3 linked regions of the Sediminicoccus sp. KRV36 genome follow. The protein of the gene in region 2 binds, or shares a complex with, the protein of the main gene of each other region. Links are inferred from orthologs where the notes say so. Each region holds a gene or a part of one and is shown on either strand. Other genes may lie near its edges. The genes, in order: eno, LHU95_RS03865 and pnp.

The links.
Region 1: the proteins of LHU95_RS03865 (region 2) and eno are in contact, whole or in part, in a solved structure (PDB 2FYM), measured with the Escherichia coli proteins. The link is inferred for Sediminicoccus sp. KRV36 from one-to-one orthologs.
Region 3: the proteins of LHU95_RS03865 (region 2) and pnp are in contact, whole or in part, in a cryo-EM structure (PDB 9QH0), measured with the Escherichia coli proteins. The link is inferred for Sediminicoccus sp. KRV36 from one-to-one orthologs.

The regions. Positions count from the first base shown.
Region 1 is NZ_CP085081.1:1,962,269-1,969,569, reverse strand. Bases 3,026-5,935 are described here. They hold eno (phosphopyruvate hydratase), read right to left. Parts: upstream 5,165-5,935; coding sequence 3,887-5,164; downstream 3,026-3,886. Other genes in these bases: zigA (zinc metallochaperone GTPase ZigA), read left to right, coding at 5,887-5,935; LHU95_RS09005 (DUF1826 domain-containing protein), read left to right, coding at 5,267-5,887; LHU95_RS09015 (hypothetical protein), read left to right, coding at 3,104-3,748. Outside these bases: LHU95_RS09035 (pyruvate dehydrogenase complex E1 component subunit beta), read right to left, coding at 1-639; pdhA (pyruvate dehydrogenase (acetyl-transferring) E1 component subunit alpha), read right to left, coding at 640-1,602; LHU95_RS09025 (septum formation initiator family protein), read right to left, coding at 1,833-2,135; LHU95_RS09020 (hypothetical protein), read left to right, coding at 2,337-2,546; more of zigA, read left to right, coding at 5,936-7,077; LHU95_RS08995 (NAD(P)-binding protein), read left to right, coding at 7,145-7,301. UniProt on the Escherichia coli protein: Catalyzes the reversible conversion of 2-phosphoglycerate (2-PG) into phosphoenolpyruvate (PEP). It is essential for the degradation of carbohydrates via glycolysis.
Region 2 is NZ_CP085081.1:884,266-892,000, forward strand. Bases 1,483-4,826 are described here. They hold LHU95_RS03865 (ribonuclease E/G), read right to left. Parts: upstream 4,485-4,826; coding sequence 1,683-4,484; downstream 1,483-1,682. Other genes in these bases: LHU95_RS03860 (enoyl-CoA hydratase-related protein), read right to left, coding at 1,483-1,686. Outside these bases: LHU95_RS03855 (transposase), read right to left, coding at 548-874; more of LHU95_RS03860, read right to left, coding at 889-1,482; LHU95_RS03870 (N-acetylmuramoyl-L-alanine amidase), read left to right, coding at 5,191-5,877; LHU95_RS03875 (2-oxoglutarate dehydrogenase E1 component), read left to right, coding at 6,320-7,735. UniProt on the Escherichia coli protein: Endoribonuclease that plays a central role in RNA processing and decay. Required for the maturation of 5S and 16S rRNAs and the majority of tRNAs. Also involved in the degradation of most mRNAs.
Region 3 is NZ_CP085081.1:627,977-635,323, reverse strand. What follows is about bases 1,453-4,408. They hold pnp (polyribonucleotide nucleotidyltransferase), read right to left. Parts: upstream 4,063-4,408; coding sequence 1,843-4,062; downstream 1,453-1,842. Other genes in these bases: LHU95_RS03010 (cytochrome b/b6 domain-containing protein), read right to left, coding at 4,391-4,408; LHU95_RS03020 (nitronate monooxygenase), read right to left, coding at 1,453-1,732. Also shown: LHU95_RS03025 (hypothetical protein), read left to right, coding at 1-281; more of LHU95_RS03020, read right to left, coding at 332-1,452; more of LHU95_RS03010, read right to left, coding at 4,409-4,930; LHU95_RS03005 (YceI family protein), read right to left, coding at 4,927-5,481; rpsO (30S ribosomal protein S15), read right to left, coding at 5,593-5,862; tRNA pseudouridine(55) synthase TruB, read right to left, coding at 5,920-6,861; 30S ribosome-binding factor RbfA, read right to left, coding at 6,950-7,347. UniProt on the Escherichia coli protein: Involved in mRNA degradation. Catalyzes the phosphorolysis of single-stranded polyribonucleotides processively in the 3'- to 5'-direction. Also involved, along with RNase II, in tRNA processing.

The sequences.
Region 1 (7,301 bases), 1.1 Mb from region 2 along the record:
GATGTGGTCAATCGCCTGCATCGAGAAATTGAAGGTCATGAACTCGACGATGGGCTTCAGGCCGGTGAAGGCCGCCCCCACCGCCATGCCGGTGAAGCCGTGCTCCGTGATGGGCATGTCCATCACGCGCTTCGGGCCGAACTCATCCAACAGGCCCTGGCTGATCTTGTAGGCGCCCTGGTACTGCGCGACTTCCTCGCCGATCAGGAAGACATCGGCGTCGCGGCGCATTTCGGCCGCCATGGCATCGCGCAGGGCCTCGCGCACGGTAGTGCTGCGGGTCGGGCCCCAATCCTTTTCCGCGGCGGCCGTGCGTGGGGCCGCGGGGATGCTTGCGGCCATCGGGGCCACCACGGGTGCTGGCGCAGGTGCTGATGCCGGCGCGGCCTTGGCCGCATCACCGCCATCAAGCTCCGCGATGGGCGAATTCACCGCCACGTTTTCCGTGCCTTCCGGCACCAGGATGCGCGTCAGCACGCCTTCATCGACGGCTTCGACTTCCATGGTAGCCTTGTCGGTCTCGATCTCGGCGATCACATCGCCCGACTTCACCGCATCGCCTTCCTTCTTCAGCCACTTGGCGAGCTTGCCCTCCGTCATGGTGGGGCTCAGCGCCGGCATCAGGATCTCGACGCCCATCTAATTGGTCTCCAAAAGAATATCGGTCCAGAGATCGCTCTCCGGCGGCTCCGGCGATTCCTGCGCGAAATCGGCGGCGTCCTGGACGATCACCTTGACCTCATCGTCAATGGCCTTGAGGTCGGCTTCGGTGACACCCTGGCCCAGCAGCATGCCGCGTGCCGTCTCCAGGCAATCATGCTGCTCGCGCATCTTCTGCACTTCCTCACGCGTGCGGTATTTCGCGGGGTCACTCATCGAGTGGCCGCGATAGCGATAGGTCTTCATTTCCAGTAGATACGGGCCGAGGCCCGCACGGCAATGCGCCACCGCACGCTCCGCCGCCTCATTGACGGCGACGACATTCATGCCGTCCACCTGCTCACCCGGAATGCCCCAGGGGCTGCCGTTCAGCGACAGGTCGCGGGAGGCGCTGGCGCGGTCCACGCTGGTGCCCATGCCGTATTTGTTGTTCTCGATGATGAAGATGCAGGGCAGCTTGAACAGGGCCGCCAGGTTCAGGCTTTCGAACACCTGGCCCTGGTTGGAAGCGCCCTCGCCGAAATAGGCCAGCGCCACGTGGTCATTGCCGCGATACATATTGGCGAAGGCGAGCCCCGCGCCGAGGCTGACCTGCGCGCCCACGATGCCATGGCCGCCATAGAAGCCCTTCTCGCGGCTGAACATGTGCATGGAGCCGCCCTTGCCGCGGGAATAGCCGCCGATCCGGCCGGTGAGCTCGGCCATCACGCCGCGCGCCTCCATGCCGGTGGCCAGCATGTGGCCATGGTCACGGTAGGAGGTGATGACCTGGTCGCCCGGCTTCAGGGCAGCCTGCATGCCGACCACCACGGCCTCCTGGCCGATGTAGAGGTGGCAGAAACCACCGATCAGGCCCATGCCATAAAGCTGGCCGGCCTTCTCCTCGAAGCGGCGGATCAGCAGCATGTCGCGATAGGCACGCAGCAGGGCGTCCCGCCCCATGCCTGGTTGCTCAGCGGCGCCCTTGGCGCGGCGCTTGGCGGGTGGGGCTTTGGCAGCCATGGCTTTCTCCCTGCGTGATCAGACGCTGATTACGCCCCTCACGCCGCCTTCGCAAGCGTTTGCACTGCCCGAAAAGCGTTGCATTGCAACGCAATGAGGCGATTAACTGCATTACGGTTAACGTGCCGCGCGATGCCGCAGTGCAGCAATCGCGCGAAGTCCTTGAAGGATCAGAAAAGCCGCTGGCCCGGTGGGTAGGGGATCACAATCTCCTCCCGCGTGGTCAGATTCAGCATGGCCCTGGCGCGCTCTTCCAACTGGTCCCGGTCAAGCCGATCTCCGCGCATGGCGTTGACGCGCCGTTCGGCCGCCTCGCGCTCGGCGGTGGCGCGGTCCCGGTCCGATTTGGCGGCGGCGATTTCGGCCAGGCGATGCTCACGCGCGATCAGGCCACGGTCGCCATGGGAGGCGTGCCAGACGAAGAAGGCCGCGATGCTCGCCAGGATCACCGGCGGCGCCAACAGCTTCAACATGCGGATGAGCCACCGCCCGAAATTCATGGAACCCCCCAAAGCGCGTCCCTTGATGCGCGAATCCGACAGAATCACCATCCGGCCGCGCATGCAAGGGTTTCTGGCGCTTCTTTGTTGCGAATACAGCGAGTAATACATGACATAGGATTTTATTGCTTTTTCTATAAAATAGGAATATGGTCTGCATCGAAAGGAGTTCCCATGGCCAATCCCATCCGCACCACCGAAGCCGATCTGCGAAGCGCCATGCGCGAGCCGCGTTATTGGCAGAACGGCCACCCCGAGCGCGATGTCTTCACCGGCTGGGTCCGCGGCGGCTTTGGCGCGCTGCATCCGAAGGACGCGGCAGCACGCGGCGCCGTCTGGGTGCGGCCCTATCGCCGCGAAGGTAGGCCCGTCGCCGGCCATTGACGCAGCCCGCCGCCGGGTGGCACAGCGGCCAGCCCTGGCGCCCTGCCCCCAGCGAGCATCCAATACGCCAATTGGCGACGATCCCTTTGGGAGCGCCTGACGCGCGGCCCCGCCGATGGCCGGGGCGGGCGAGGACGGCGGCCGAACAATGAGGATCGCCGAAACCAGCGGCCAACCCTGCCGCCGCCCGCCGCACCGGAGGATGAAGTCGGCCAACGCCTTGGCCGGCTGCTGCGGGACCGGCTGACGGCGCCCGATCCCGAGAAGCCCGTGTTGCAAAGGGGCGAATTCCAGTGGCGGCGCGACGGCGGCCTCAGCCTGCGTGAGCGCGACATCCGTGATTTGCGGCCACAGGGGGAACCGCGAGTTGATGGAGGCAGCCGGATCTACCGTCTGGATGAGAACCGGCAAATTACCATCAGGCGCAGCACGACAATCCGAGACACCCCCTTCCCCACCATGGATGTGCAGCGACGAACTGTGCTGCCTGATGGCAGCGTCAAGTGGCCGACTATCCACAAGATCCGTTACCGCTTGGCTGACTAGGAGAGAACATCGTGACACAGGACAACCGGGACGACCTACCGGACCAGTGCGACCCGGAGATCATGGCCGGTACGGCGCATTTCCCCGGCCGCGCCACTCAGATGGCGCTGCGCGACAAGGCCTACGAAATGCTGGAGGTCTTCAAGACCCGATCCGGCAGGCAAGGCACACGACTCAGCAATGCATGGCTGGGCGAGCATGACTGGCGCGTCCAACTCCTCCAGCACTGGGATGTCCGGAACAGCGGACCGTTGGAGATGTTCGTGCCCCTCGCCGCCGCCCTCCAGCGTCGTGGCATCACGCATCTGTGCGGAACCTATGTGGATGCGGAGGGGATCACTGACCCCACGGCGGTCTGGCGCATCCCGCTCGAAGCACGCCGCATTTCCAGCTTCTTCGAGGCGCATCCCAACAGCTTCCACATCCTCTTCCCCGAGGATCGAAGCTTCGCGATCCACGCCATGGAAGATGTGTGCGCCGCCTTCGCCGGCCCCGAAGCCTTCCTGCGCGAGGCCCTGCTGCCCGAATTCCAGGGCGAAGCGGCCCTGGCCGACCTCAAGGACGCGATGGACGAGGAATATGGCGAAGCCGCCTTCGCCAGCGTGCTGGACCATTACGGCCCCTTCCTCCTGGAAGACCCGGAGGATGGGGGCTGATCCGCCCAGCCCGCGCTGGAGACAAGGTAAGGGGTCCGGGGCCAATGGCCCCAGCCGCCGGAGGCCTCTTTCAGCGCTTCAAAATCGGCCGCCCCGCATAGCGCGCCAATCCCTCCGCCTTGCGGCGCGCCCCGTGGCTCAGCGCTTCAAAATCGTCCGCCCCGCATAGCGCGCCGCGGGCCCCAGATCCTGCTCGATGCGGATCAGCTGGTTGTACTTGGCCAGCCGGTCAGAGCGGCTGAGCGAGCCGGTCTTGATCTGCCCGCAATTGGTGGCGACGGCGAGATCGGCGATGGTGAAATCCTCCGTCTCGCCGGAGCGGTGGCTCATCACCGCCGTGTAGCCTGCGCGATGCGCCATCTCGACCGCTTCCAGCGTCTCGGTCAGCGTGCCGATCTGGTTGACCTTTACCAGGATGGAATTGGCCGTGGCGCGCTCAATGCCCATGGCCAGGCGCTCGGGGTTGGTGACGAAAAGATCATCGCCCACCAGCTGGATCTTGCCGCCCAGCCGCTCGGTCAGCAGCTTCCAGCCGGCCCAGTCATCCTCGGACATGCCATCCTCGATGGAGATGATCGGCCACTTGGCGCAAAGTGCGGCGAGGTAATCCACCATGCCGCCGGCATCCAGCGTCTTGCCCTCGCCTTCCATCACGTATTTGCCGTCGTGGTGGAACTCGGTGGCAGCGCAATCGAGCGCGAACATCACATCCTCGCCCACACGGTGACCGGCCGCCTCGCAAGCTTTGGCGATGAAGGCCAGTGCCTCGTCCGCGCTGCCGATATTCGGGGCGAAGCCGCCCTCATCGCCGACATTGGTGTTGTGGCCGGCATCATGCAGCTGCTTCTTGAGGGCCGCGAAAATCTCTGAGCCGACGCGGACCGCATCGGCGATGGTGCCGGCAGCCACCGGCATCACCATGAATTCCTGGATATCAATCGGGTTGTCGGCGTGCTGGCCGCCATTGATGATGTTCATCATCGGCACCGGCAGCGTGCGCGCATAGGCGCCGCCCACATAGCGATACAGCGGCAGGCCATGCGCCTGGGCCGCCGCCTTGGCGGTGGCGAGGCTAACGGCCAGCATGGCATTGGCGCCGAGGCGGGATTTATTGGGCGTGCCGTCCAACTCGATCATCATCTGGTCGATCTTGACCTGGTCGGCGGCGTTCAGCCCGCCAATCGCGTCGAAGATTTCGCCCTCGACATTCGCCACGGCCTTGGTGACGCCCTTGCCGCCATAGCGGGACTTGTCGCCATCGCGCAGCTCCACCGCTTCATGCGCGCCGGTCGAGGCGCCGGAGGGGACGATCGCGCGGCCGCGGCTGCCGTCATCCAGCACCACCTCCGCCTCCACGGTCGGGTTGCCCCGGCTGTCCAGCACTTCACGGGCGATGATGTCGGCAATGGCGGGCATGGTGAGGTCCTTCGGGCAAAGATGTCCGCGCGGATAGGCTGAGCCGCGCGAAAGGGCAAGGTGAGGCTTGCGCCGCAATCATTATGTTATATTATCACATTCATGCCTCTCCTCTGCGAAGCCTACGGCCCCGAAGCCGCCCACGCGACCACACCGCCCCGCGCCGTGATCGGCACGCCGGAAACGGTCTTGCTGACGGCACTCAGCCCCGATGTCGCCCTCGCTCTTTGGCTGCGTGAGGAGCCTGCCGGCTTTGCCAAGCCCCTCAAGCCCCTGCGCCAGGCGGGCCCGTTTCGCGCCACAGCCGAGGGCACGCCGGACGAAGCGCTCGATTCCCTCTGCGAGCAATTGCCCGCCGGCGCGCCGATGGCGCTGCTCTCAGACATGTTGCGCCTGTCCCACATGTTCGCGGCCTTGCTGCGAAGCCAGCATGTGCGGCTGCGCCTGGATGGCATCACAGGCGATGCCTGCCGCAAATTCCACGTGGATTCCGTGGGCTTCCGCCTGCTGGTCACCTATGCCGGCCCGGGCACCCAATGGAGCATGGGCGACCCTGACGGCGGCGCCCAGATCGAGGACGTCCCGCGCTGCGCCGTGGCGCTGTTTCGCGGCCGCAAGCGCGCAGGCGCCACTACGCTGCACCGCTCCCCTCCCCTCTCCCATCTGCCGGAGGGCCAGCGCTCGCGCCTGGTCTTCTGCATTGACGAACCAGGCTGCTGCTGATGACCCAACGCCTCCCCGTCACCGTGCTTTCGGGCTTCCTCGGCGCCGGCAAGACCACCTTGCTGAACCATGTGCTGGCCAATCGCGAAGGCCAGCGCGTCGCCGTCATCGTGAATGACATGAGCGAGGTGAATATTGACGCGGCCCTGGTGGGCAATACCGGCACCCTGTCGCGCACCGAGGAAAAGCTGGTCGAGATGACCAATGGCTGCATCTGCTGCACCCTGCGCGAGGATCTCATGGAGGAGGTCGCGAAGCTGGCCGCCGAAGGCCGCTTCGATGCGCTGCTGATCGAGAGCACCGGCGTCAGTGAGCCCATGCCCGTCGCCGCCACCTTCGATTTCACGACGGAGGAGGGCTTTTGCCTGGGCGACGTGGCGAAGCTCGACACCATGGTGACCGTGGTCGACGCCCGGGCCTTCCTGGAGGATTACGCCAGCGCCGACACGCTGCGCGCCCGCGGCGAAACCGCCGGTGCCGAAGATCACCGCCTGCTGGTGGACCTGCTGATCGAGCAGGTGGAGTTCGCCGATACCATCATCGTCAACAAGGCTGATCTTGTCTCGGCCGGGGAATTGGGACGGCTGGCCGCCTTGCTGGCCACTTTCAATCCCACGGCGGAGATTCTCTCGACCGAACACGGCCACGTGCCGCTGGCCAAGGTGCTGAACACCGGCCGCTTCAATATGGAGCGAGCGCAGAATGCCGCTGGCTGGCAGAAGGCGATGTCGGGCGAGCATCTGCCGGAAAGCGAGGAATTCGGCGTCACCAGCTTTGTATGGCGCGCGCGCCGGCCGGTGCATCCGCAACGCTTCAAGACATTGATTGAGGGCGATCTGCCAGGCGTGGTGCGCGCCAAGGGCTTCTTCTGGCTGGCGACGCGGCCTGGCTGGGTGGGTGAATGGCAACTGGCCGGCCGCATGGGCCGCCACCAGGGCGCTGGCTTCTGGTGGGCCGCGATCGAGGAACAGCGTTGGCCGCAGGATGCAGACTGGCGCGAGATGATCCGCGGCCTCTGGGTCGAGCCCGGCGGGGATCGGCGGCAGGAAATCGTCTTCATCGGGATCGGCATGAATGAGGCGGCGCTGCGGGCGCAGCTGGACGCCACGCTGCTGACCCATGAGGAATGGCGCGCCGGCCCCCGCGCCCATGCCCGCCTGCCCGACCCCTTCCCGGCCTGGCAGAAATAGCGCGCCGCTTGCTCGCCAACCTGCTCCCCCACTTGCGCAGATGGTTCAGGGTGCCATTGATGCGGGCATGCATCCCATCGCCATCCTCGGCGCCGGCCTCGCCGGGCTTTCCGCCGCCCAAGCCCTGATCGCCGGGGGCCGCGAGGTCCGGCTCTTTGACAAGGGCCGCGCCGCCGGCGGGCGCCTGGCCACGCGCCGCATCGAGCATGCCGGCGAAAGCCATC
Region 2 (7,735 bases):
CGACAGCCGCAGCCTCAAGAGCCCGGAAAAGGGGGGGCCTCGATTGATCCACACGGCCACGATGTCGGCAAGAAGATCAACGGAAAGAAGCACCATCTGCTGGTAAACACCCTGGGCCTGAACCTGCACGCGGGGTCCATTCTGCGAGCATCCAGGACCGCGACGGCGGGGTGTTGGTGATGGCGGCGTTGTTCGGCATGCTCCCGTTCTCGCGCAAGCTCTGCGCTGATGGCGGCTACCAGGGGCCTGCGGATCAATTTCGATGATCTGCTCGCCGAAAGCAGCACAGTGGTGGGCGTCCCGAGGCGGCGCTGTTCCGATCCCGGCACAAGAAGAACACGCATAGGCCACACGTCAAATTTGGATTTGCCCTCAACTCATGAGACCTGTGCGCGGATGTGTGTCAGGCGCGGTCCCTTGTGGATGTTGCGTCCGGCGTGTGCGGCGGGGCCGTGGTCAAGCGGCTGCTCGTTCCTGTCCCCGGCTTTTCCTTGGCGATGGCCCCGCGAGGCACGGATGTCGGGTGTCGTTGACGCCGCTTTCGGCATCAGCAAACCGAGGCTTCGGCGCAGATTATAAGCCATCGCGGCCAGCCTGACCTGCACTCCCGCCTTGGCCAGCGGGAGTGTCGTGGATGTCGTGTGTGTCCGGTCATGATGGGAAAGAAGGCGAACCCGCATGGCCCGACGGAGAGAGCCTCATATTCCTGATGCCATCCTGGACCGGCTGCTGGAGCTCTATGGCGTGGAGGTCTCGCCCGAGCGGCCAAGCCAGAGAACCGGCGGAAGCTGGCGCGGTCATGCAGCGGCTCCGCGAGCCGGATATCCGACAGGTCGTGCCAGGTTGCCAGCAGCAGGGCGCGAAACAGCGCCAGTGGAGGCCAGCCCGCTACGCTTTAGCCCAGCTCGGCTTGCGCTTCTCGCGGAAGGCGGCGATGCCCTCGGCCGCTTCCGGGCCGGCGGCGGTGCGGCCAAAGGATTGGGCACCCGCTTCGGCATAACCCTCGGGCGAGAGCGGGCCCAGCGCCGCCAGCAGCTTCTTGGTCTCGGCCAGGGCGCCCGGCGCGCCCTCCAGCAATTGCGCGATGCTGGCGGCCACCAGCGCATCCAGGCCGGCGCGATCCGCCGCCATCTCGTGCACCAGGCCGCGGCGGACCGCTTCCTCGGCGGTGATTACGCCACCTTCCAGCACCATCCGCGCGGCATCGGGCCGCCCCATACGCCGCGCCAGCCAGGGCAGGATCTGCGCCGGAACCAGGCCCCGGCGCGCCTCCGGGGCGGCAAAGCGGGCATCAGCGCTGGCGAAGGCGATATCGGCGCAGCAGAGAAAGCCGAGCCCGCCGGCATGCGCGGCACCTTCCACGGCGGCGATGACCACCTGCGGCAGGTTCGAAATCTCCTCGAAGCGGGCGCCGACGCGGCGATTGCGCGCCTGCATCGCCGCAAGCCGTTCCTCCGGCGTGCCGGCGATCACCTCCGTGAGGTCCAGCCCTGCGCAGAAATGCCCGCCCGCTCCACGCAGCACGATGATCCGCGCGGCGGCGTCGCCGCGCAATTCATCGAGCAACGCGTCCAGTGCCTCGCCCATCCCGCCGCCGATCGCGTTGCGGCGCGCGGGGCGGTTCAGCGTCACATGAACCACCGGCCCCTCGCGGTTGACGAGGATCGGGGGTTCGGCGGAGGTCACCGCTTCCACCAGCCGCCACGGCGCGGCGCTTCGGCGGCCACCTCCTCGACGGTCTTGGGCAGGATGGCGGGGCCGATCACAGGCTCGGGCGCGGCGGCGACCGGTTCGGGCGCCACAACCGGCGCCGGCGCGATGTCCGCCAAGGCGGGCGCGGCCCCAGGCGCCAAGACCTCGGGCGCTGCGGCCACGGGGGCCACGACCTCAGGCGCTACGACCTCTGGCGCTACGACCTCTGGCGCGACGACCTCAGGCACGGCTGCCGTGACGACAGGAACCGGCGCGGCTTCCTCAGCGACCAGCGCAGGCGCGGCCTCTTCAGCCTCGGCCGCCACCGGTGCGGGGGCTGGCGCGGGGCGTGCCGGCCGGGGGGCCATGGCGGCCTCGGCGGCGGCTTCGGCCGCTTCCATCGCGGCCATCAGCGAGTCGGGCGCGCCGCCGAAGGGATCGGCTGGCGTCGGGCCGGCATAGCCGGGGGTCGGGCTTGGCACAGGCTCGGCCGGCATGTCCGGGGCTTCGGCGGTGGCATCCAGCGGCGCCTCCCCCTCACGCCGGCGGCGACCACCACGGCGGCCACGGCGGCGCGGCGAGCGATCATCGCCCTCAGCCGCTTCGCCGGGGGCCGGGGCCTCACTCTCCTCGGGGGCGGGGCCGGCTTCGGCATCGGGCTCGGCCTCCAGCGGGGCCGCGTCCGAGGGTTCCGTACGTTCGGCGGGCGCGCCATCGCGGCGGCCGCTGCGGCCACGGCGGCGGCGGCGCGGCCGGCGGGCGCGTTCCTCGGCGGTCATGCCGGCTTCCTGGGCGTCGGCGGCGGCGGTCTCCTCAGCCGTCTCCTCCGCCAGGTCGTCGGTCTCCTCCTCGGCGGCGTAATCCATGCGCAGCGCGGCGGGCCGCTCGCTCACAGGGGCGGGCGGGGTCTTGCTGCGCTCGATGCGCGTCTCGGCGCCGTGCAGGCTGTCATCCGGGTCGAACAGGACGGTGACACCCCAGCGGCTCTCGATATCGGCCAGGCGGTCCCGCTTCTTGTTCAGCAGATAGAGAGCGGCGGGCGAATTCACCCGCACCGTGATCTCGGCGGCGCGGCGCTTGGCGCATTCCTCCTCGACCGCGCGCAGCACGGCCAGCGCGCTGCTCTCCAGGCCACGCACTGTGCCACGGCCCAGGCAATGCGGGCAGGTGACGAAGGTGGTTTCGGCCAGCGAGGGGCGCAGCCGCTGGCGTGACATTTCGAGCAGCCCGAAATGGCTGATGCGGCCCACCTGGATGCGCGCGCGGTCCACGCGCAGCGCGTCCTTCATGCGCTTTTCCACCATCGCGTTGTGGCGGTTCGCGTCCATGTCGATGAAGTCGATGACGATCAGCCCGGCCAGGTCGCGCAGGCGCAATTGCCGCGCGATTTCCTCGGCGGCTTCGAGGTTGGTGCGCAGCGCCGTGTCCTCGATGTTGCGCTCCCGCGTGGAGCGCCCCGAATTCACGTCAATGGCGACCAGCGCCTCGGTCTGGTTGATGACGATATAGCCGCCCGAGCGGAGCTGGACCGTCGGCTCATGCATCGCATCCAGCTGCGCCTCGGCCGAATACCGGGCAAAGAGCGGGACGATGCCGTCGCGATAGGCCTGGATCTTGCGGGCATGCTCGGGCATGAGCATCCGCATGAACTCGCGTGCCTGGGAATAGGCTTCATCGCCCTCGACGATGATCTCGTCCATGTCCCGCGCATAGCCATCGCGGATGCAGCGCTTGATGAGGTCGGCTTCCTCGTAGATCAGCGCGGGCGCGGTGCTGGCCAGCGTCCGCTCCCGGATGTGGTTCCACAGGCCGAGCAGATATTCGCAGTCGCGCCGGATTTCCGGCTTGGGGCGCTGGGCCCCGGCCGTGCGGACGATGAGCGACATGCCAGGCGGCATGTCCAGCTCGTCAATCACCTCGCGCAGGCGCCGGCGGTCGGAGGAGGAGGTGATCTTGCGGGAAACGCCGCCACCGCGCGGGCTGTTGGGCATCAGCACCGAGAAGCGGCCCGCCAGAGAGATATAGGTGGTGAGTGCCGCGCCCTTGGTGCCGCGCTCCTCCTTCACGACCTGGATGAGGATGATCTGCCGGCGGCGGATCACTTCCTGGATCTTGTAGTTGCGCAGGAAGCTCGGCGTGGGCCGGCGCTCGCGCATGCGCTCTTCGGTGTCGGCCTCGCTCTCGGCCTCGCTCTCGGTGGCGCCCAGCGTCTCGGGCGGCGGGGCGAGCGGGAGGCTTTCCTCCGTGTCGCTGGCTTCCTCGCGGGCGGCCTGCTCGGCCTCCAGCTCGGCGGCCAGGTCGGCCGCGATTTCCTCGGCGGTGGGCGCGGCTTCGCCGGCGATTTCCTCGGGGATTTCCAGCACCGCATCGTCGCTCACGTCGCGCGGGTCGGCTTCCTCGGCGGGGGCGGGCTGGCCGGCGCGGGCGGCGGCGGCGGCGCGGGCTGCCTGGGCCTGGGCGCGGCGCTCATCCTCGCGCGCCTCGGCCTCGGCTTCCTCGCGGGCTTCCTGCTGCTGGGCCTCGATCAGCCGCTGCCGGTCGGCGACGGGGATCTGGTAGTAGTCGGGGTGGATTTCGCCGAAGGCCAGGAAGCCGTGGCGGTTGCCGCCGTATTCCACGAAGGCGGCCTGCAGGCTGGGCTCCACGCGAACCACGCGGGCCAGGTAGATATTGCCCTTCAGAGGCAGCCGGTTGGCGGCCTCCAGGTCGAATTCATCGACCCTGTGGCCATCCATCACGACCACCCGGGTTTCTTCCGGATGGGCCGCGTCGATCAACATGCGCTTGGTCATGTAAGGAAAACTCCGCACCGCGGCGGGGACGGGCGGAGCCCGATCCTGACCGGCGGCGGAAAAGAGAGACGGAATCCGGGTGCGGGCCGATCGGCGGCGATGTCCGTGACATGCGCTTTCGTCCTCACTCGGGGGCGCGGCGTCCGCCGTTTTCTGCGCCCTATGGGACAGCAGGTGGCGGGGCGCCTTGCCCAATGGCTCCACCCCCACGGATGTGCGCCCTTCACGGGCGGGCGATATTGCGGCAGTCCAGGGGCGCGAAGGTCGAAGCGACGAAACGCGAGCGCCGGGCTGCACCGCTGGCGCGCTGGCGAAACCGGCCGGCTGACCGCGGAGTGCCACCCAGGGGGCGTCCATCCGACGGGGTTTGACCAGGGCATGGCGCGAAACAACCGCGCCAGCTGCCCCTGTTTCGCCCGCAGCACCTATCACTGGGGCAATGCACCTTACGCGCGCAGAAGGTGGCTCACAACCCGCCGCCCCGTCCGCTGGCGGAAAGATATCCCCATGACCGACGCCCGATGCCCAAGCAGATGGCAGAGGATGCTGGATTTTCGTGCGGAATCAGCTAATATGCGACTGCCGCGGTGGGGGTCGCGGCCGCATGCAGGGGTTCCATCGCCGATTTCTTCTCGCGGGGCTGGCCGGATTCGGCCTGACACCTGTGGCACAAGCCCAGGTTGCGCGTTCACGCGCGACGCTCCCCATGGTTGTGCTCGACCCTGGGCATGGCGGGGCGGACCCGGGCGCCATCGGTCCCGCTGGCACCGAGGAGAAACGCATCACCCTGCCGCTCGCCCTGGAACTTAAGCGCGTGCTCGAAGCCAGCGGCCGTTGCCGCGTCGCGATGACCCGTTCGCGCGATGTCTTCGTGCCGCTCGCCCGCCGGGTTGAACTCGCGCGCCAGCGGGAGGCGGCGCTGCTGCTCTCCATCCATGCCGATGCCATGCCGGCCGGGCAGGGTGGCAGCCTGCGCGGCGCCTCGGTCTATACCCTGGCCGAAACCGCGACGGACCCCCTGGCCGCGGCCCTGGCCCGCCGGGAAAACCTGGCCGACCGCGCGGGCGGCCTGCGCCTGCCCTCGGTCTCGCCCGAGGTGCAGCGCATCCTGCTCAGCCTGATGCGCCAGGAGACCCGTGCCGGCTCCGAGCGGCTGGCGCGGCTGACGGTGAATGCGCTGGATGGCGATGTGCCGCTGCTCAACCAGCCGCTGCGCCGCGCGCAATTCGTGGTGCTGAAAGCGCCCGACGTGCCCTCGGCCCTGGTCGAATGCGGCTTTCTCTCCAATCCGGCCGAGGAGGCGCTGCTGCGCCGGCCCGAACACCGCGCCCGCATCGCCGCGGCACTGGCCGAGGCGGTGCATGGTTTTCTGGGCCGGCGCGTGGCGGCCTGACCCACACGCCAGGGAATCTGCCCGATGTCGGTGCGGTGGCTGGCCATCGGCGCGGCTGAGCGAGGCCCACGCGGATCCGTCTCCCGGCGGATGCCAATTCCCAAGACCCGTTCCGGACAGATGTTTCCACCTGGCCGATCTTGCCCGGGGCCCCGGTCCAGCTGCGCAGCGCCGTGTCGGTGAAGCTGTGGCCCCGGCCTCGATCGGCCGGCGCCGATGCCCTGATCCGGGGGGCAGGCGCCTGGCTGGAACAGGATCGCCCGCCGAAGCGCCGCACCCCATGGCGAGACGCCCGATTTGCTCGCCCCTCCCATGCGGGCGGGGGCTGCCTTTGGGCCGGGCTTGGCGCTATGCTGACGCGAGGCAACGCGGCATCTGGCCGCGGCCATTGCCGTGAACACGAAAGGGCCGGGCCGCCGCAAGACGGGCCCGTGAAAAAGAAATGGCCGGAGTGGACATCCTCGCAAGCGCAATGAATGGCGCCAATGCGGCATATCTCGCCGACACCTACGCCCGCTGGGTTGAGAATCCCGGTGCGGTGGACGCCTCCTTCGCTGAGCTTTTCGCCGCGCTGAATGATGATGCCCGCGCCGTCCTGACGGATGCGATGGGCGCCTCCTGGGCGCCGCGCCCACGCGGCGGCTTCGCCCCGCCCGAGGATGCCAAGTCAGCCGCCAAGCCCACGGCCGGCGCCGCCCGCCCGAATGATGGCCGCGCGACCGACCCGGAGGAGACCCGCCGGGCCGTGCTGGACAGCATTCGCGCCCTGATGCTCATCCGCTCCTACCGGGTGCGCGGCCATCTGGAGGCCCGGCTCGATCCGCTCGGCCTGCAGGTCCCGCCGCAGCACCCCGAGCTTTCCGCCCCCTTCTGGGGCTTCACCGAAAGCGACCTCGACCGGCGCATCTTCATTGACAACGTGCTGGGGCTTGAGACCGCGACGGTGCGCGAGATCATGCAACGCGTCCGCGCCACCTATTGCGGGCCGATCGGCGTCGAGTTCATGCATATCCAGGATCCGGACCAGAAGTCCTGGATCCAGCAGCGCGTCGAGGGCGCACCCTGGGTCACCGGCTTCAGCCCGGCCGAAAAGCGCCAGATCCTGCTGCAGCTGACCGAGGCGGAGGGCTTCGAATCCTTCTGCGCCAAGAAATATGTCGGCACCAAGCGCTTCGGCCTGGAGGGCGGCGAGAGCACCATCCCCGCCGTGCAGACCGTGATCGAGACGGCGGCGCGCGAAGGTGTGAAGGAAATCGCGATCGGCATGGCCCATCGCGGCCGCCTCAACGTCCTCGTGAATGTCGTGAAGAAGCCCTACATGCAGGTCTTCGCCGAGTTCAAGGGATCCAGCTTCAAGCCGGATGACGTGCAGGGCTCGGGCGATGTGAAGTACCACCTCGGCACCTCCACCGATGTCGAGATCGAGGGCAAGCCCGTCCATCTCTCTCTCCAGCCCAATCCTTCGCATCTGGAGGCGGTGAACCCCGTCGTCGCCGGCAAGGTGCGCGCGCGGCAGGACATGTCGGGCGATGTGAAGACGCGCTCCAGCGTCATGGGCATTCTGCTGCATGGCGATGCGGCCTTTGCCGGCCAAGGCCTGGTCTATGAGACCTTGGCCATGTCCCAGCTCATCGGCTACCGCACCGGGGGGACGATCCATATCGTCACCAACAACCAGATCGGCTTCACCACCGTCCCCGCCCATGCCTATTCGGGGCTGTATTGCACCGATGTGGCCAAGGCCATCCAGGCGCCGATCCTGCATGTGAATGGCGATGACCCGGAGGCGGTGGTCTGGTGCGCGCGGCTTTGCGCCGAATTCCGCATGCGTTTCCAGGCGGATATCGTGCTCGACATC
Region 3 (7,347 bases), 250 kb from region 2 along the record:
GTGACGAGATGCAGGGCTGCGCCTTTGCGGGCCGGCTGATGCGCCTGGATGGCTTCGAGATGACCTGCGGCGCCGTGGCACCCGTGACGGATGAGGTGATCGAGGCCTTGCTCGGCCGGCCGGCACCCATCCAGCCGACGCCGCAATTCCTGCCGGCCCTGACGCCGCTGATGGACGCCGATGTGGCGGCGCTGCGGGCGGCGGCCCTGGCCGAGGATTTTCCCGCCAGGGTCTATCGCACCTCGCTGGAACATGGGCTGTTCGGCCGGCTGCCGGACTGAGGGCGGCCGCGCTATTCCGCCCCGGCCCCCTGTCACCAGAGGGCGGCGCGTCAGCGCCCGGTCATGATCCGATCCACCAGCTGCTTCACGCTCGGCACGAAGCCGTTCGAGTAGAAGGGATCGGAGCTGAAGCGATAGGCATTATGCCCGGCGAACATCAGGTTGTGCTCCAGGCTGCCATCATGCGCGATGTCCTGCAGCGTCTTCTGGATGCAGAAGCTGCGCGGATCGGCCTTCTTGCCGGTGCTGTAGTCGGGCTCGATCTGCGTCCAGTTGCTGAAGCGGCAATGGCTGAGGCAGCCCATGCAGGCCACCTGATCGGCCAGGATCTCCTGCGCATTGGCGGGAGTGACGAAGATCAGCGTCGTATCGGGCGTGCGCATCGCCTCGGTATAGCCGGCCGCCGTCCAGGCCTCGGCCCGGGCGCGGTCACCCGGCGTCAGCCAGACCAGGCGCTTGCGGGGGCCCACGCCGAATTCGGCCGTGTGCTCGCCCACGGGCTCGGTCGTATAGGCGACCTGCCGCTCGTTGCGGGCCTCCAGGTCGCGCAGGAAGTCATTGCGCACGGCCGAGGAGTAGAAGCCGGTGGGCGAGAAGGGCTGCAGCAGGACATCGCCCGATTGCAGGTGGATCAGGCGCTGCTTCCAGGCATCGCTGATGGGGCTTTCCTGCGTCAGCAGCGGGCGCGTGCCGAATTGGAAGGCGATGGGCCCGAGCTCGGGGTTGTCGATCCAGTCGGACCATTCCTCCAGCCACCAGACGCCGCCGGCCATGATGATGGGGGTGGCGTCCAGGCCGAAGGCGCGCATCTGCTCGCGCAGCTTGCGCACGCGCTCATAGGGGGCTTCGGGCTTTTTCGGGTCCTCGCTGTTGGAGAGGCCGTTATGGCCACCCGCCAGCCAGGGATCCTCATAGACGACGCCACCCAGCCACTCGCTCACCTTGCCATAGCTGCGCTTCCACAGCGCGCTGAAGGCCCGGGCGGAGGAGACGATGGGATAGTAATGGACGCCGAAATCCTTGGCGATCTCGGCCAGGCGGTAGGGCATGCCGGCACCGCAGGTCACGCCGTTCACCAGGCCCTTGGCACCTTCGAGCACGCCGCGGATCACCCGCTCGGCGCCGCCCATTTCCCAGAGGATATTGGCATGGATACGGGCATCCTTGCCGCCCACGTCACGGGCTTCGCGCGCCTGCGCGATGCCGCCCGCGATACCATAGGCGACGAGTTCCTCATGCCGGTCACGCCGCGTCTTGCCGGCATAGATTTGCCGAATGGTGCGGCCCTCGGCGTCATAGCTGTCGGCGTTCACGGCCGAGAAGGTGCCCACGCCGCCAGCAGCCGCCCAGGCGCCCGCGGTCAGCCCATTGCTCACCGCAACGCCCTTGCCGCCCTCAACGAGCGGAAGCACGTCCACGCCGCCCATGCGGATGCTGTTGATCGCCTTCACTGTGCCGTCCCTGCCGTGCCAGATTTCAGGATATTACATTATGGCGAAACCGCCCGGCGCAAGAAAGCACCGGACGGTTTCTCCGTTCAAGTCACCTGCGGAATGCAGATTCAGTCGTTGTAGCTCCGGCGGGGGCCACGGTCCCCGCGGCCTTCACGGCGCGGACGCTCCTCGCCACCCTCGCCGCCTTCGCCGCGCGGGCTGGGACGGCGCTCGCCCACCTGTTCGGTGATGTCCGCACCCGTCGCCTGGTCCACCACGCGCATGGAGAGCTTCACCTTGCCGCGATCATCGAAGCCGATGACCTTGACCTTCACGGCATCGCCTTCCTTGACGATGTCGCTGGTGCGGTTCACGCGCTCATTGGCGAGTTCGCTGATGTGCACCAGGCCATCCTTGGCGCCCAGGAAGTTCACGAAGGCGCCGAATTCGGCGGTCTTCACGACCTTGCCATTGTAGATGGCGCCGATCTCGGCCTCGGCCGTGATGCCCTTGATGCGGTCAATGGCGGCCTGGGTCGCTTCCGGATTGCTGGAGGCGATCTTGATGGTGCCGTCATCCTCGATGTCGATCTTGGTGCCGGTCTGCTCGACGATCTCGCGGATCACCTTGCCGCCCGTGCCGATCACGTCACGGATCTTGTCCTTCGGCACCTGGATCACGGTGATGCGCGGCGCGGTCGCCGCCATCTCGCCGCGGGCGCCGGTGATGGCCTTGGCCATCTCGCCCAGGATGTGGAAGCGGCCATCCTTGGCCTGATCCAGCGCGGTGCGCATGATGTCGAAGGTGATGGAGGTGATCTTGATGTCCATCTGGAGGGCCGTGATGCCCGCCTCCGTCCCGGCCACCTTGAAATCCATGTCGCCGAGGTGATCCTCGTCGCCCAGGATGTCGCTGAGCACCGCGAAGCCGCGATCCTCCTTGATCAGGCCCATGGCAATGCCGGCCACCGGGCGGATCAGCGGGCAGCCGCTATCCATCAGCGCAAGCGAGGTGCCGCAGACGGTCGCCATCGAGGAGGAGCCGTTGCTCTCCGTGATCTCGGAGACGACGCGCATGGTGTACGGGAACTTGTCCTTCTCCGGCAGCACCGGGTGGATCGCGCGCCAGGCAAGCTTGCCATGGCCCACTTCACGACGACCGGGCGAACCCATGCGGCCCGTCTCGTTCACCGAGTAGGGAGGGAAGTTGTAGTGCAGCATGAAGTTCTCGCGGTATTCGCCCGCGAGAGCGTCAATGATCTGCTCATCCTGGCCGGTGCCGAGGGTCGCGACGCAGAGCGCCTGCGTCTCGCCACGGGTGAACAGCGCCGAACCATGCGCGCGCGGCAGCACGCCGACTTCGGCCAGGATGGAGCGGACGGTCTTGGTGTCACGCCCATCAATGCGCAGGCCGGTGTCGAGGATGGCGTTGCGGACGACATCCGCTTCCAGCTCCTTCATCATGCCCTTGGCGGCCGTGAGGTCGGCGCCTTCGGCTTCCAGCGCGGCCATGACGGTCTTCTTGGCGGCACCCACGGCCTTCTGGCGCGTCAGCTTCTCGGTGATCTTGTAGGCCTCGGCCATGGCGGCCGTGCCAAGCTCGGCGATGCGGGCCTTCAGCGGCGTCTTGGCGGGGTCCTCGATCGCGACATCCCAGGGCTCCTTCGCGGCCACTTCGGCCAGGGCGATGATGCCCTGGATGACGGCCTGGAACTGCTCATGGCCGAATTTCACGGCGCCCAGCATGATGTCTTCCGACAACTCCTGCGCTTCGGATTCCACCATCAGCACGCCCTCGGCCGTGCCGGCGACGACGAGATCGAGCTTGGACAGCTTGCGCTGAGCGGCCGTCGGATTGAGCACATAGCCGCCATCGATCCAGCCCACGCGCGCGGCGCCCACCGGGCCGAAGAACGGAATGCCGGACAGTGTGAGCGCCGCCGAGCAGCCGACCAGGGCCACGATGTCGGGATCGTTCTCGAGGTCATGGCTCAGCACGGTGGCGATGACCTGCACCTCGTTGCGGAAACCCTCGGGGAAGAGGGGGCGCAGCGGGCGGTCAATCAGGCGGCAGATCAGCGTCTCGCTCTCGGAGGGGCGGCCTTCGCGCTTGAAGAAGCCACCCGGGATCTTGCCGGCCGCGAAGGCCTTTTCCTGGTAATTCACGGTCAGCGGGAAGAAATCCTGGCCGGGCTTCACGCCGCGGGCGCCGACCACGGTGCAGAGCACGATGGTGTCACCCAGGCGGGCCATCACGGCGCCATCGGCCTGGCGGGCGATCTTGCCCGTCTCCAGCGTCAGAATCTGGCCGCCCCAGGAGATATCCTTGCGGAAATAGTTGTCGAACATGCGTCATCCTTCTGGCCCCCGGCTGGGGGCGGGCTTCTTGCCCCGCATCGGTGCGGGGACTGGTATTCGCGACGCGGCAGGATGACAGTCCGACCACCGGGGCACCCTGGGAAGGGAGGCTTCCGGCGTCTCGGGCAACATGGGGGCCGGGGGTCTGCACCCCGCGGCGAAGCCATGTGGCCGGAAACGCCGCCAGACCCATCATCCGATCAGGAAGGCTCGGAGGCTCTGACAACCCGCCGCAAGCGCAAGCGGTTTGCGCCGCTCCGGGCAGGCCCGGAACGGCTCGGGCGCTTATGGACCGGAAACGCCCGGAGCGCCAGTCCGATTATCCCCAGATCCGCCCCAGCACGGGCACGCCTTGAAGCTGGTGGCGGACCGCCAGGCCGGCATGCGCCGCGGCCAGCACGATCAGGCTCCAGGCAGCGACCTGGTGGGTGGGGCGCAGCCAGGCATAGAGCGCCGGGTTGGGGTCCAGCAGATGCGGCACGGGAATGACGAGGAACAAGGTCGTCGGCACCGGCCCCGCCGCCGCCTGGGCCGTCAGATAGCCCAGCAGCGGCACCAGCAGCAGCAGGCCATACAGCACCGCCTGCCCCAGCCGTGCCGCCCGCCGCATCCGCGGGCCAAGCCCGGCAAGCTCCGGCGCGCGGCGCCAGAGCCGGAAGCCCAGCCGCGCCAGGGTGACGATCAGCACCAGCAGTCCGAAGCTCTTGTGCAGCTGATAGGCCAGGAATTTCGCCAGCAGCTGCGACATGGGCAGCGCCACCATGGCGAGCGAGAGCAGCAGCGTCAGTACCACCAGCACAGCGCCCCAGGCATGCAGGCGCCTTTGCACGCGGGACCAGCGCTCCGGCGTGGCGCTCACACCGCGATCCGCACATCCACGCTGAGCTGGATCGCGTCCGAGATCAGCGTGCGATCCGCCACCATGCCGAATTCGCCGCGCCGCATCTCACCCTCGGCCTGGAATCGCGCGACGGCGCCCTGGCGCTCGATGAGGCGGGCCGTCATGCGGAAGGGCCGGGTGACGCCACGCACGGCCAACTGCCCGGCGATGGGAAAGCCGCCGGCCTCGGTCAGCCCATTCGCCTGGCCCGAGAACCGGGCGGTCGGGTGGCGGGCCACGTCGAAATAAGGCTCGGAGCGCAGCAGGTCGGTGGCGCCGGGGAAGGGAATGCTGACCTCCGCCGTCTCGACCACGCATTCAACGGAGGCGTTTTGCGGGTTGGCCGGATCAATCAGCAGCGTCGCCTGAAACCGCTCGAACAGCCCCTGGGAGGTGAACAGGCCGAGATGGCGGGCGGAAAAGCCGATGCGGCCGAGGCTCTGATCAAAGACATAGCGTGTGCGTTCCTGCCCCCGCGCTGGCAGCGCAGGCAGGACGGCAAGGCAGAGGAGGGCGCGACGAGCAGGCACGCTCTGGATATGGGGCGGAGCCGCCCGGCCGGAAGGGCCGTTACAGATCGTCTTGAAGCGTCGGGGCCTGGCGAAGGCCGGCCCTGAAGGGCCGGCCCCGCAAGACCGGTTTCAGCGACGCAGGCCGAGCTTGGCGATCAGCGCGTCGTAACGCGCCTTGTCCTTGCGCTTCACATAATCCAGCAGACCACGGCGCTGGCCCACCATCACCAGCAGGCCACGGCGCGAATGGAAATCCTTCGCGTGGGTCTTCAGGTGTTCGGTGAGGTTGGAAATCCGCTCGGAGAGGATGGCAACCTGGACTTCGGGGCTGCCGGTATCGCCGGGCTTGGTCGCGTGTTCGAGAATGAGCGCCGCGCGGCGCTCAGCGGTGATCGACATCGGGAGATCCCTTCAAGGTTGGAGAAAAGAACCGGTTCTTCGGATCCAGCCCCGGCATCAGCCGGGCGCCATCAACCGCTCGGGCCGCAACATCCCCTCTTCGAGACGGCACAGGCCCACGAACCGCTCCCCTGCCATCGCGCGGACCAGGCCCCCATCGGGGCTGGCCTCGGACGGAACCCGGCCCATGAGTTCCACCAGGCTGATGGCCTGGCCGAAATTCAGGCGGGCGGCCTCCGCTTCCGTGACGGCCAGAGCCGGGATGTCGGCCAGCGCGGTCGTCAAGGGGAGCAAAAGGTCCAGTGAAGGAGGCGGGGTATCGGCTGTTACGACGATCTTGTCCAGGGGAACGGCATGCGCCTCGGTGAAGGGACCCACGCGCAGGCGGCGGAGGGCGGCGATATGGCCCACCGTGCCCAGCGCCCGGGCGAGATCCCGCGCGAGCGAGCGCATATAAACGCCCTTGCCGGATTGCACCTCGAAAATGGCGGAATCGGCGTCCGGCCGGGCGATGAGTTCGAAGCGGTCCACCCGGGCGGGGCGGGCCTCCAGCTGCACCACCTGGCCATCGCGCGCCAGATCATAGGCGCGCTCGCCATTCACCTTGATGGCGGAATAGACCGGCGGGACCTGCATGATGTCGCCGGTGAAGGGGGGCAGGGCCGCGCGGATCTGCTCGTCGCTGGGCCGCACATCGCTCGTCTCGATCACGGCGCCGTCGGAATCATCGCTGTCGCGCGCTTCGCCAAAGGCCAGGGTGAAATGATAGACCTTGGTGCCATCCATCACATAGGGCACGGTTTTGGTGGCATGGCCGAAGGCGATGGGCAGCAGGCCGGTCGCCAGCGGGTCGAGCGTGCCGCCATGGCCGGCCTTCTGCGCGTCATAGGCGCGCTTCACCCGGTTCACGACATCCGTGCTGCCGATGCCCGTGGGCTTGTCAATGATAAGCCAGCCATCAATCGGGCGGCCTTTGGGTTTTCTCTGGTGACGGGGCATCAAATCCTACGGTGCGAAGCGAGCGCGCGTTCTGCGGGGGTTTGGTGGCGGCGGGAAGCTCTCTGGGCGCAATCCTGATGCGCCCGGCTCACTCGCCCGTGTCATCCTTGGCCAGGTCCTGCGCCACCTTGGGCTGGCGCATCAGCACATCGATCTTCATGGCGTAATCCAGCGCGCTGTCGGGCTGGAAATGCAGGTCGGGCGCGAATTTCAGCCGGACATTCTTCGCCACCTGGCCGCGCAGGAAGGCGCTGGCCCGCCGGAGTGCGGCGAATTGCTCCGGCGGCACATCCTTGCCCAGGCCACTGATGAAGGCCGTCATGTGCCGCAGATCAGGGCTGGCGCGCACCTCGGTCACGGTGATGCGGGCATTGGCGAGGTCCGGGTCGCGGAAATCACCGCGCTCGAAAATGGCGGCCAGCGCGTGGCGCACTTCCTCGGCCACGCGAAGCTGGCGCTGGCTCGGCGCGCCGGGATTGTCTTGGT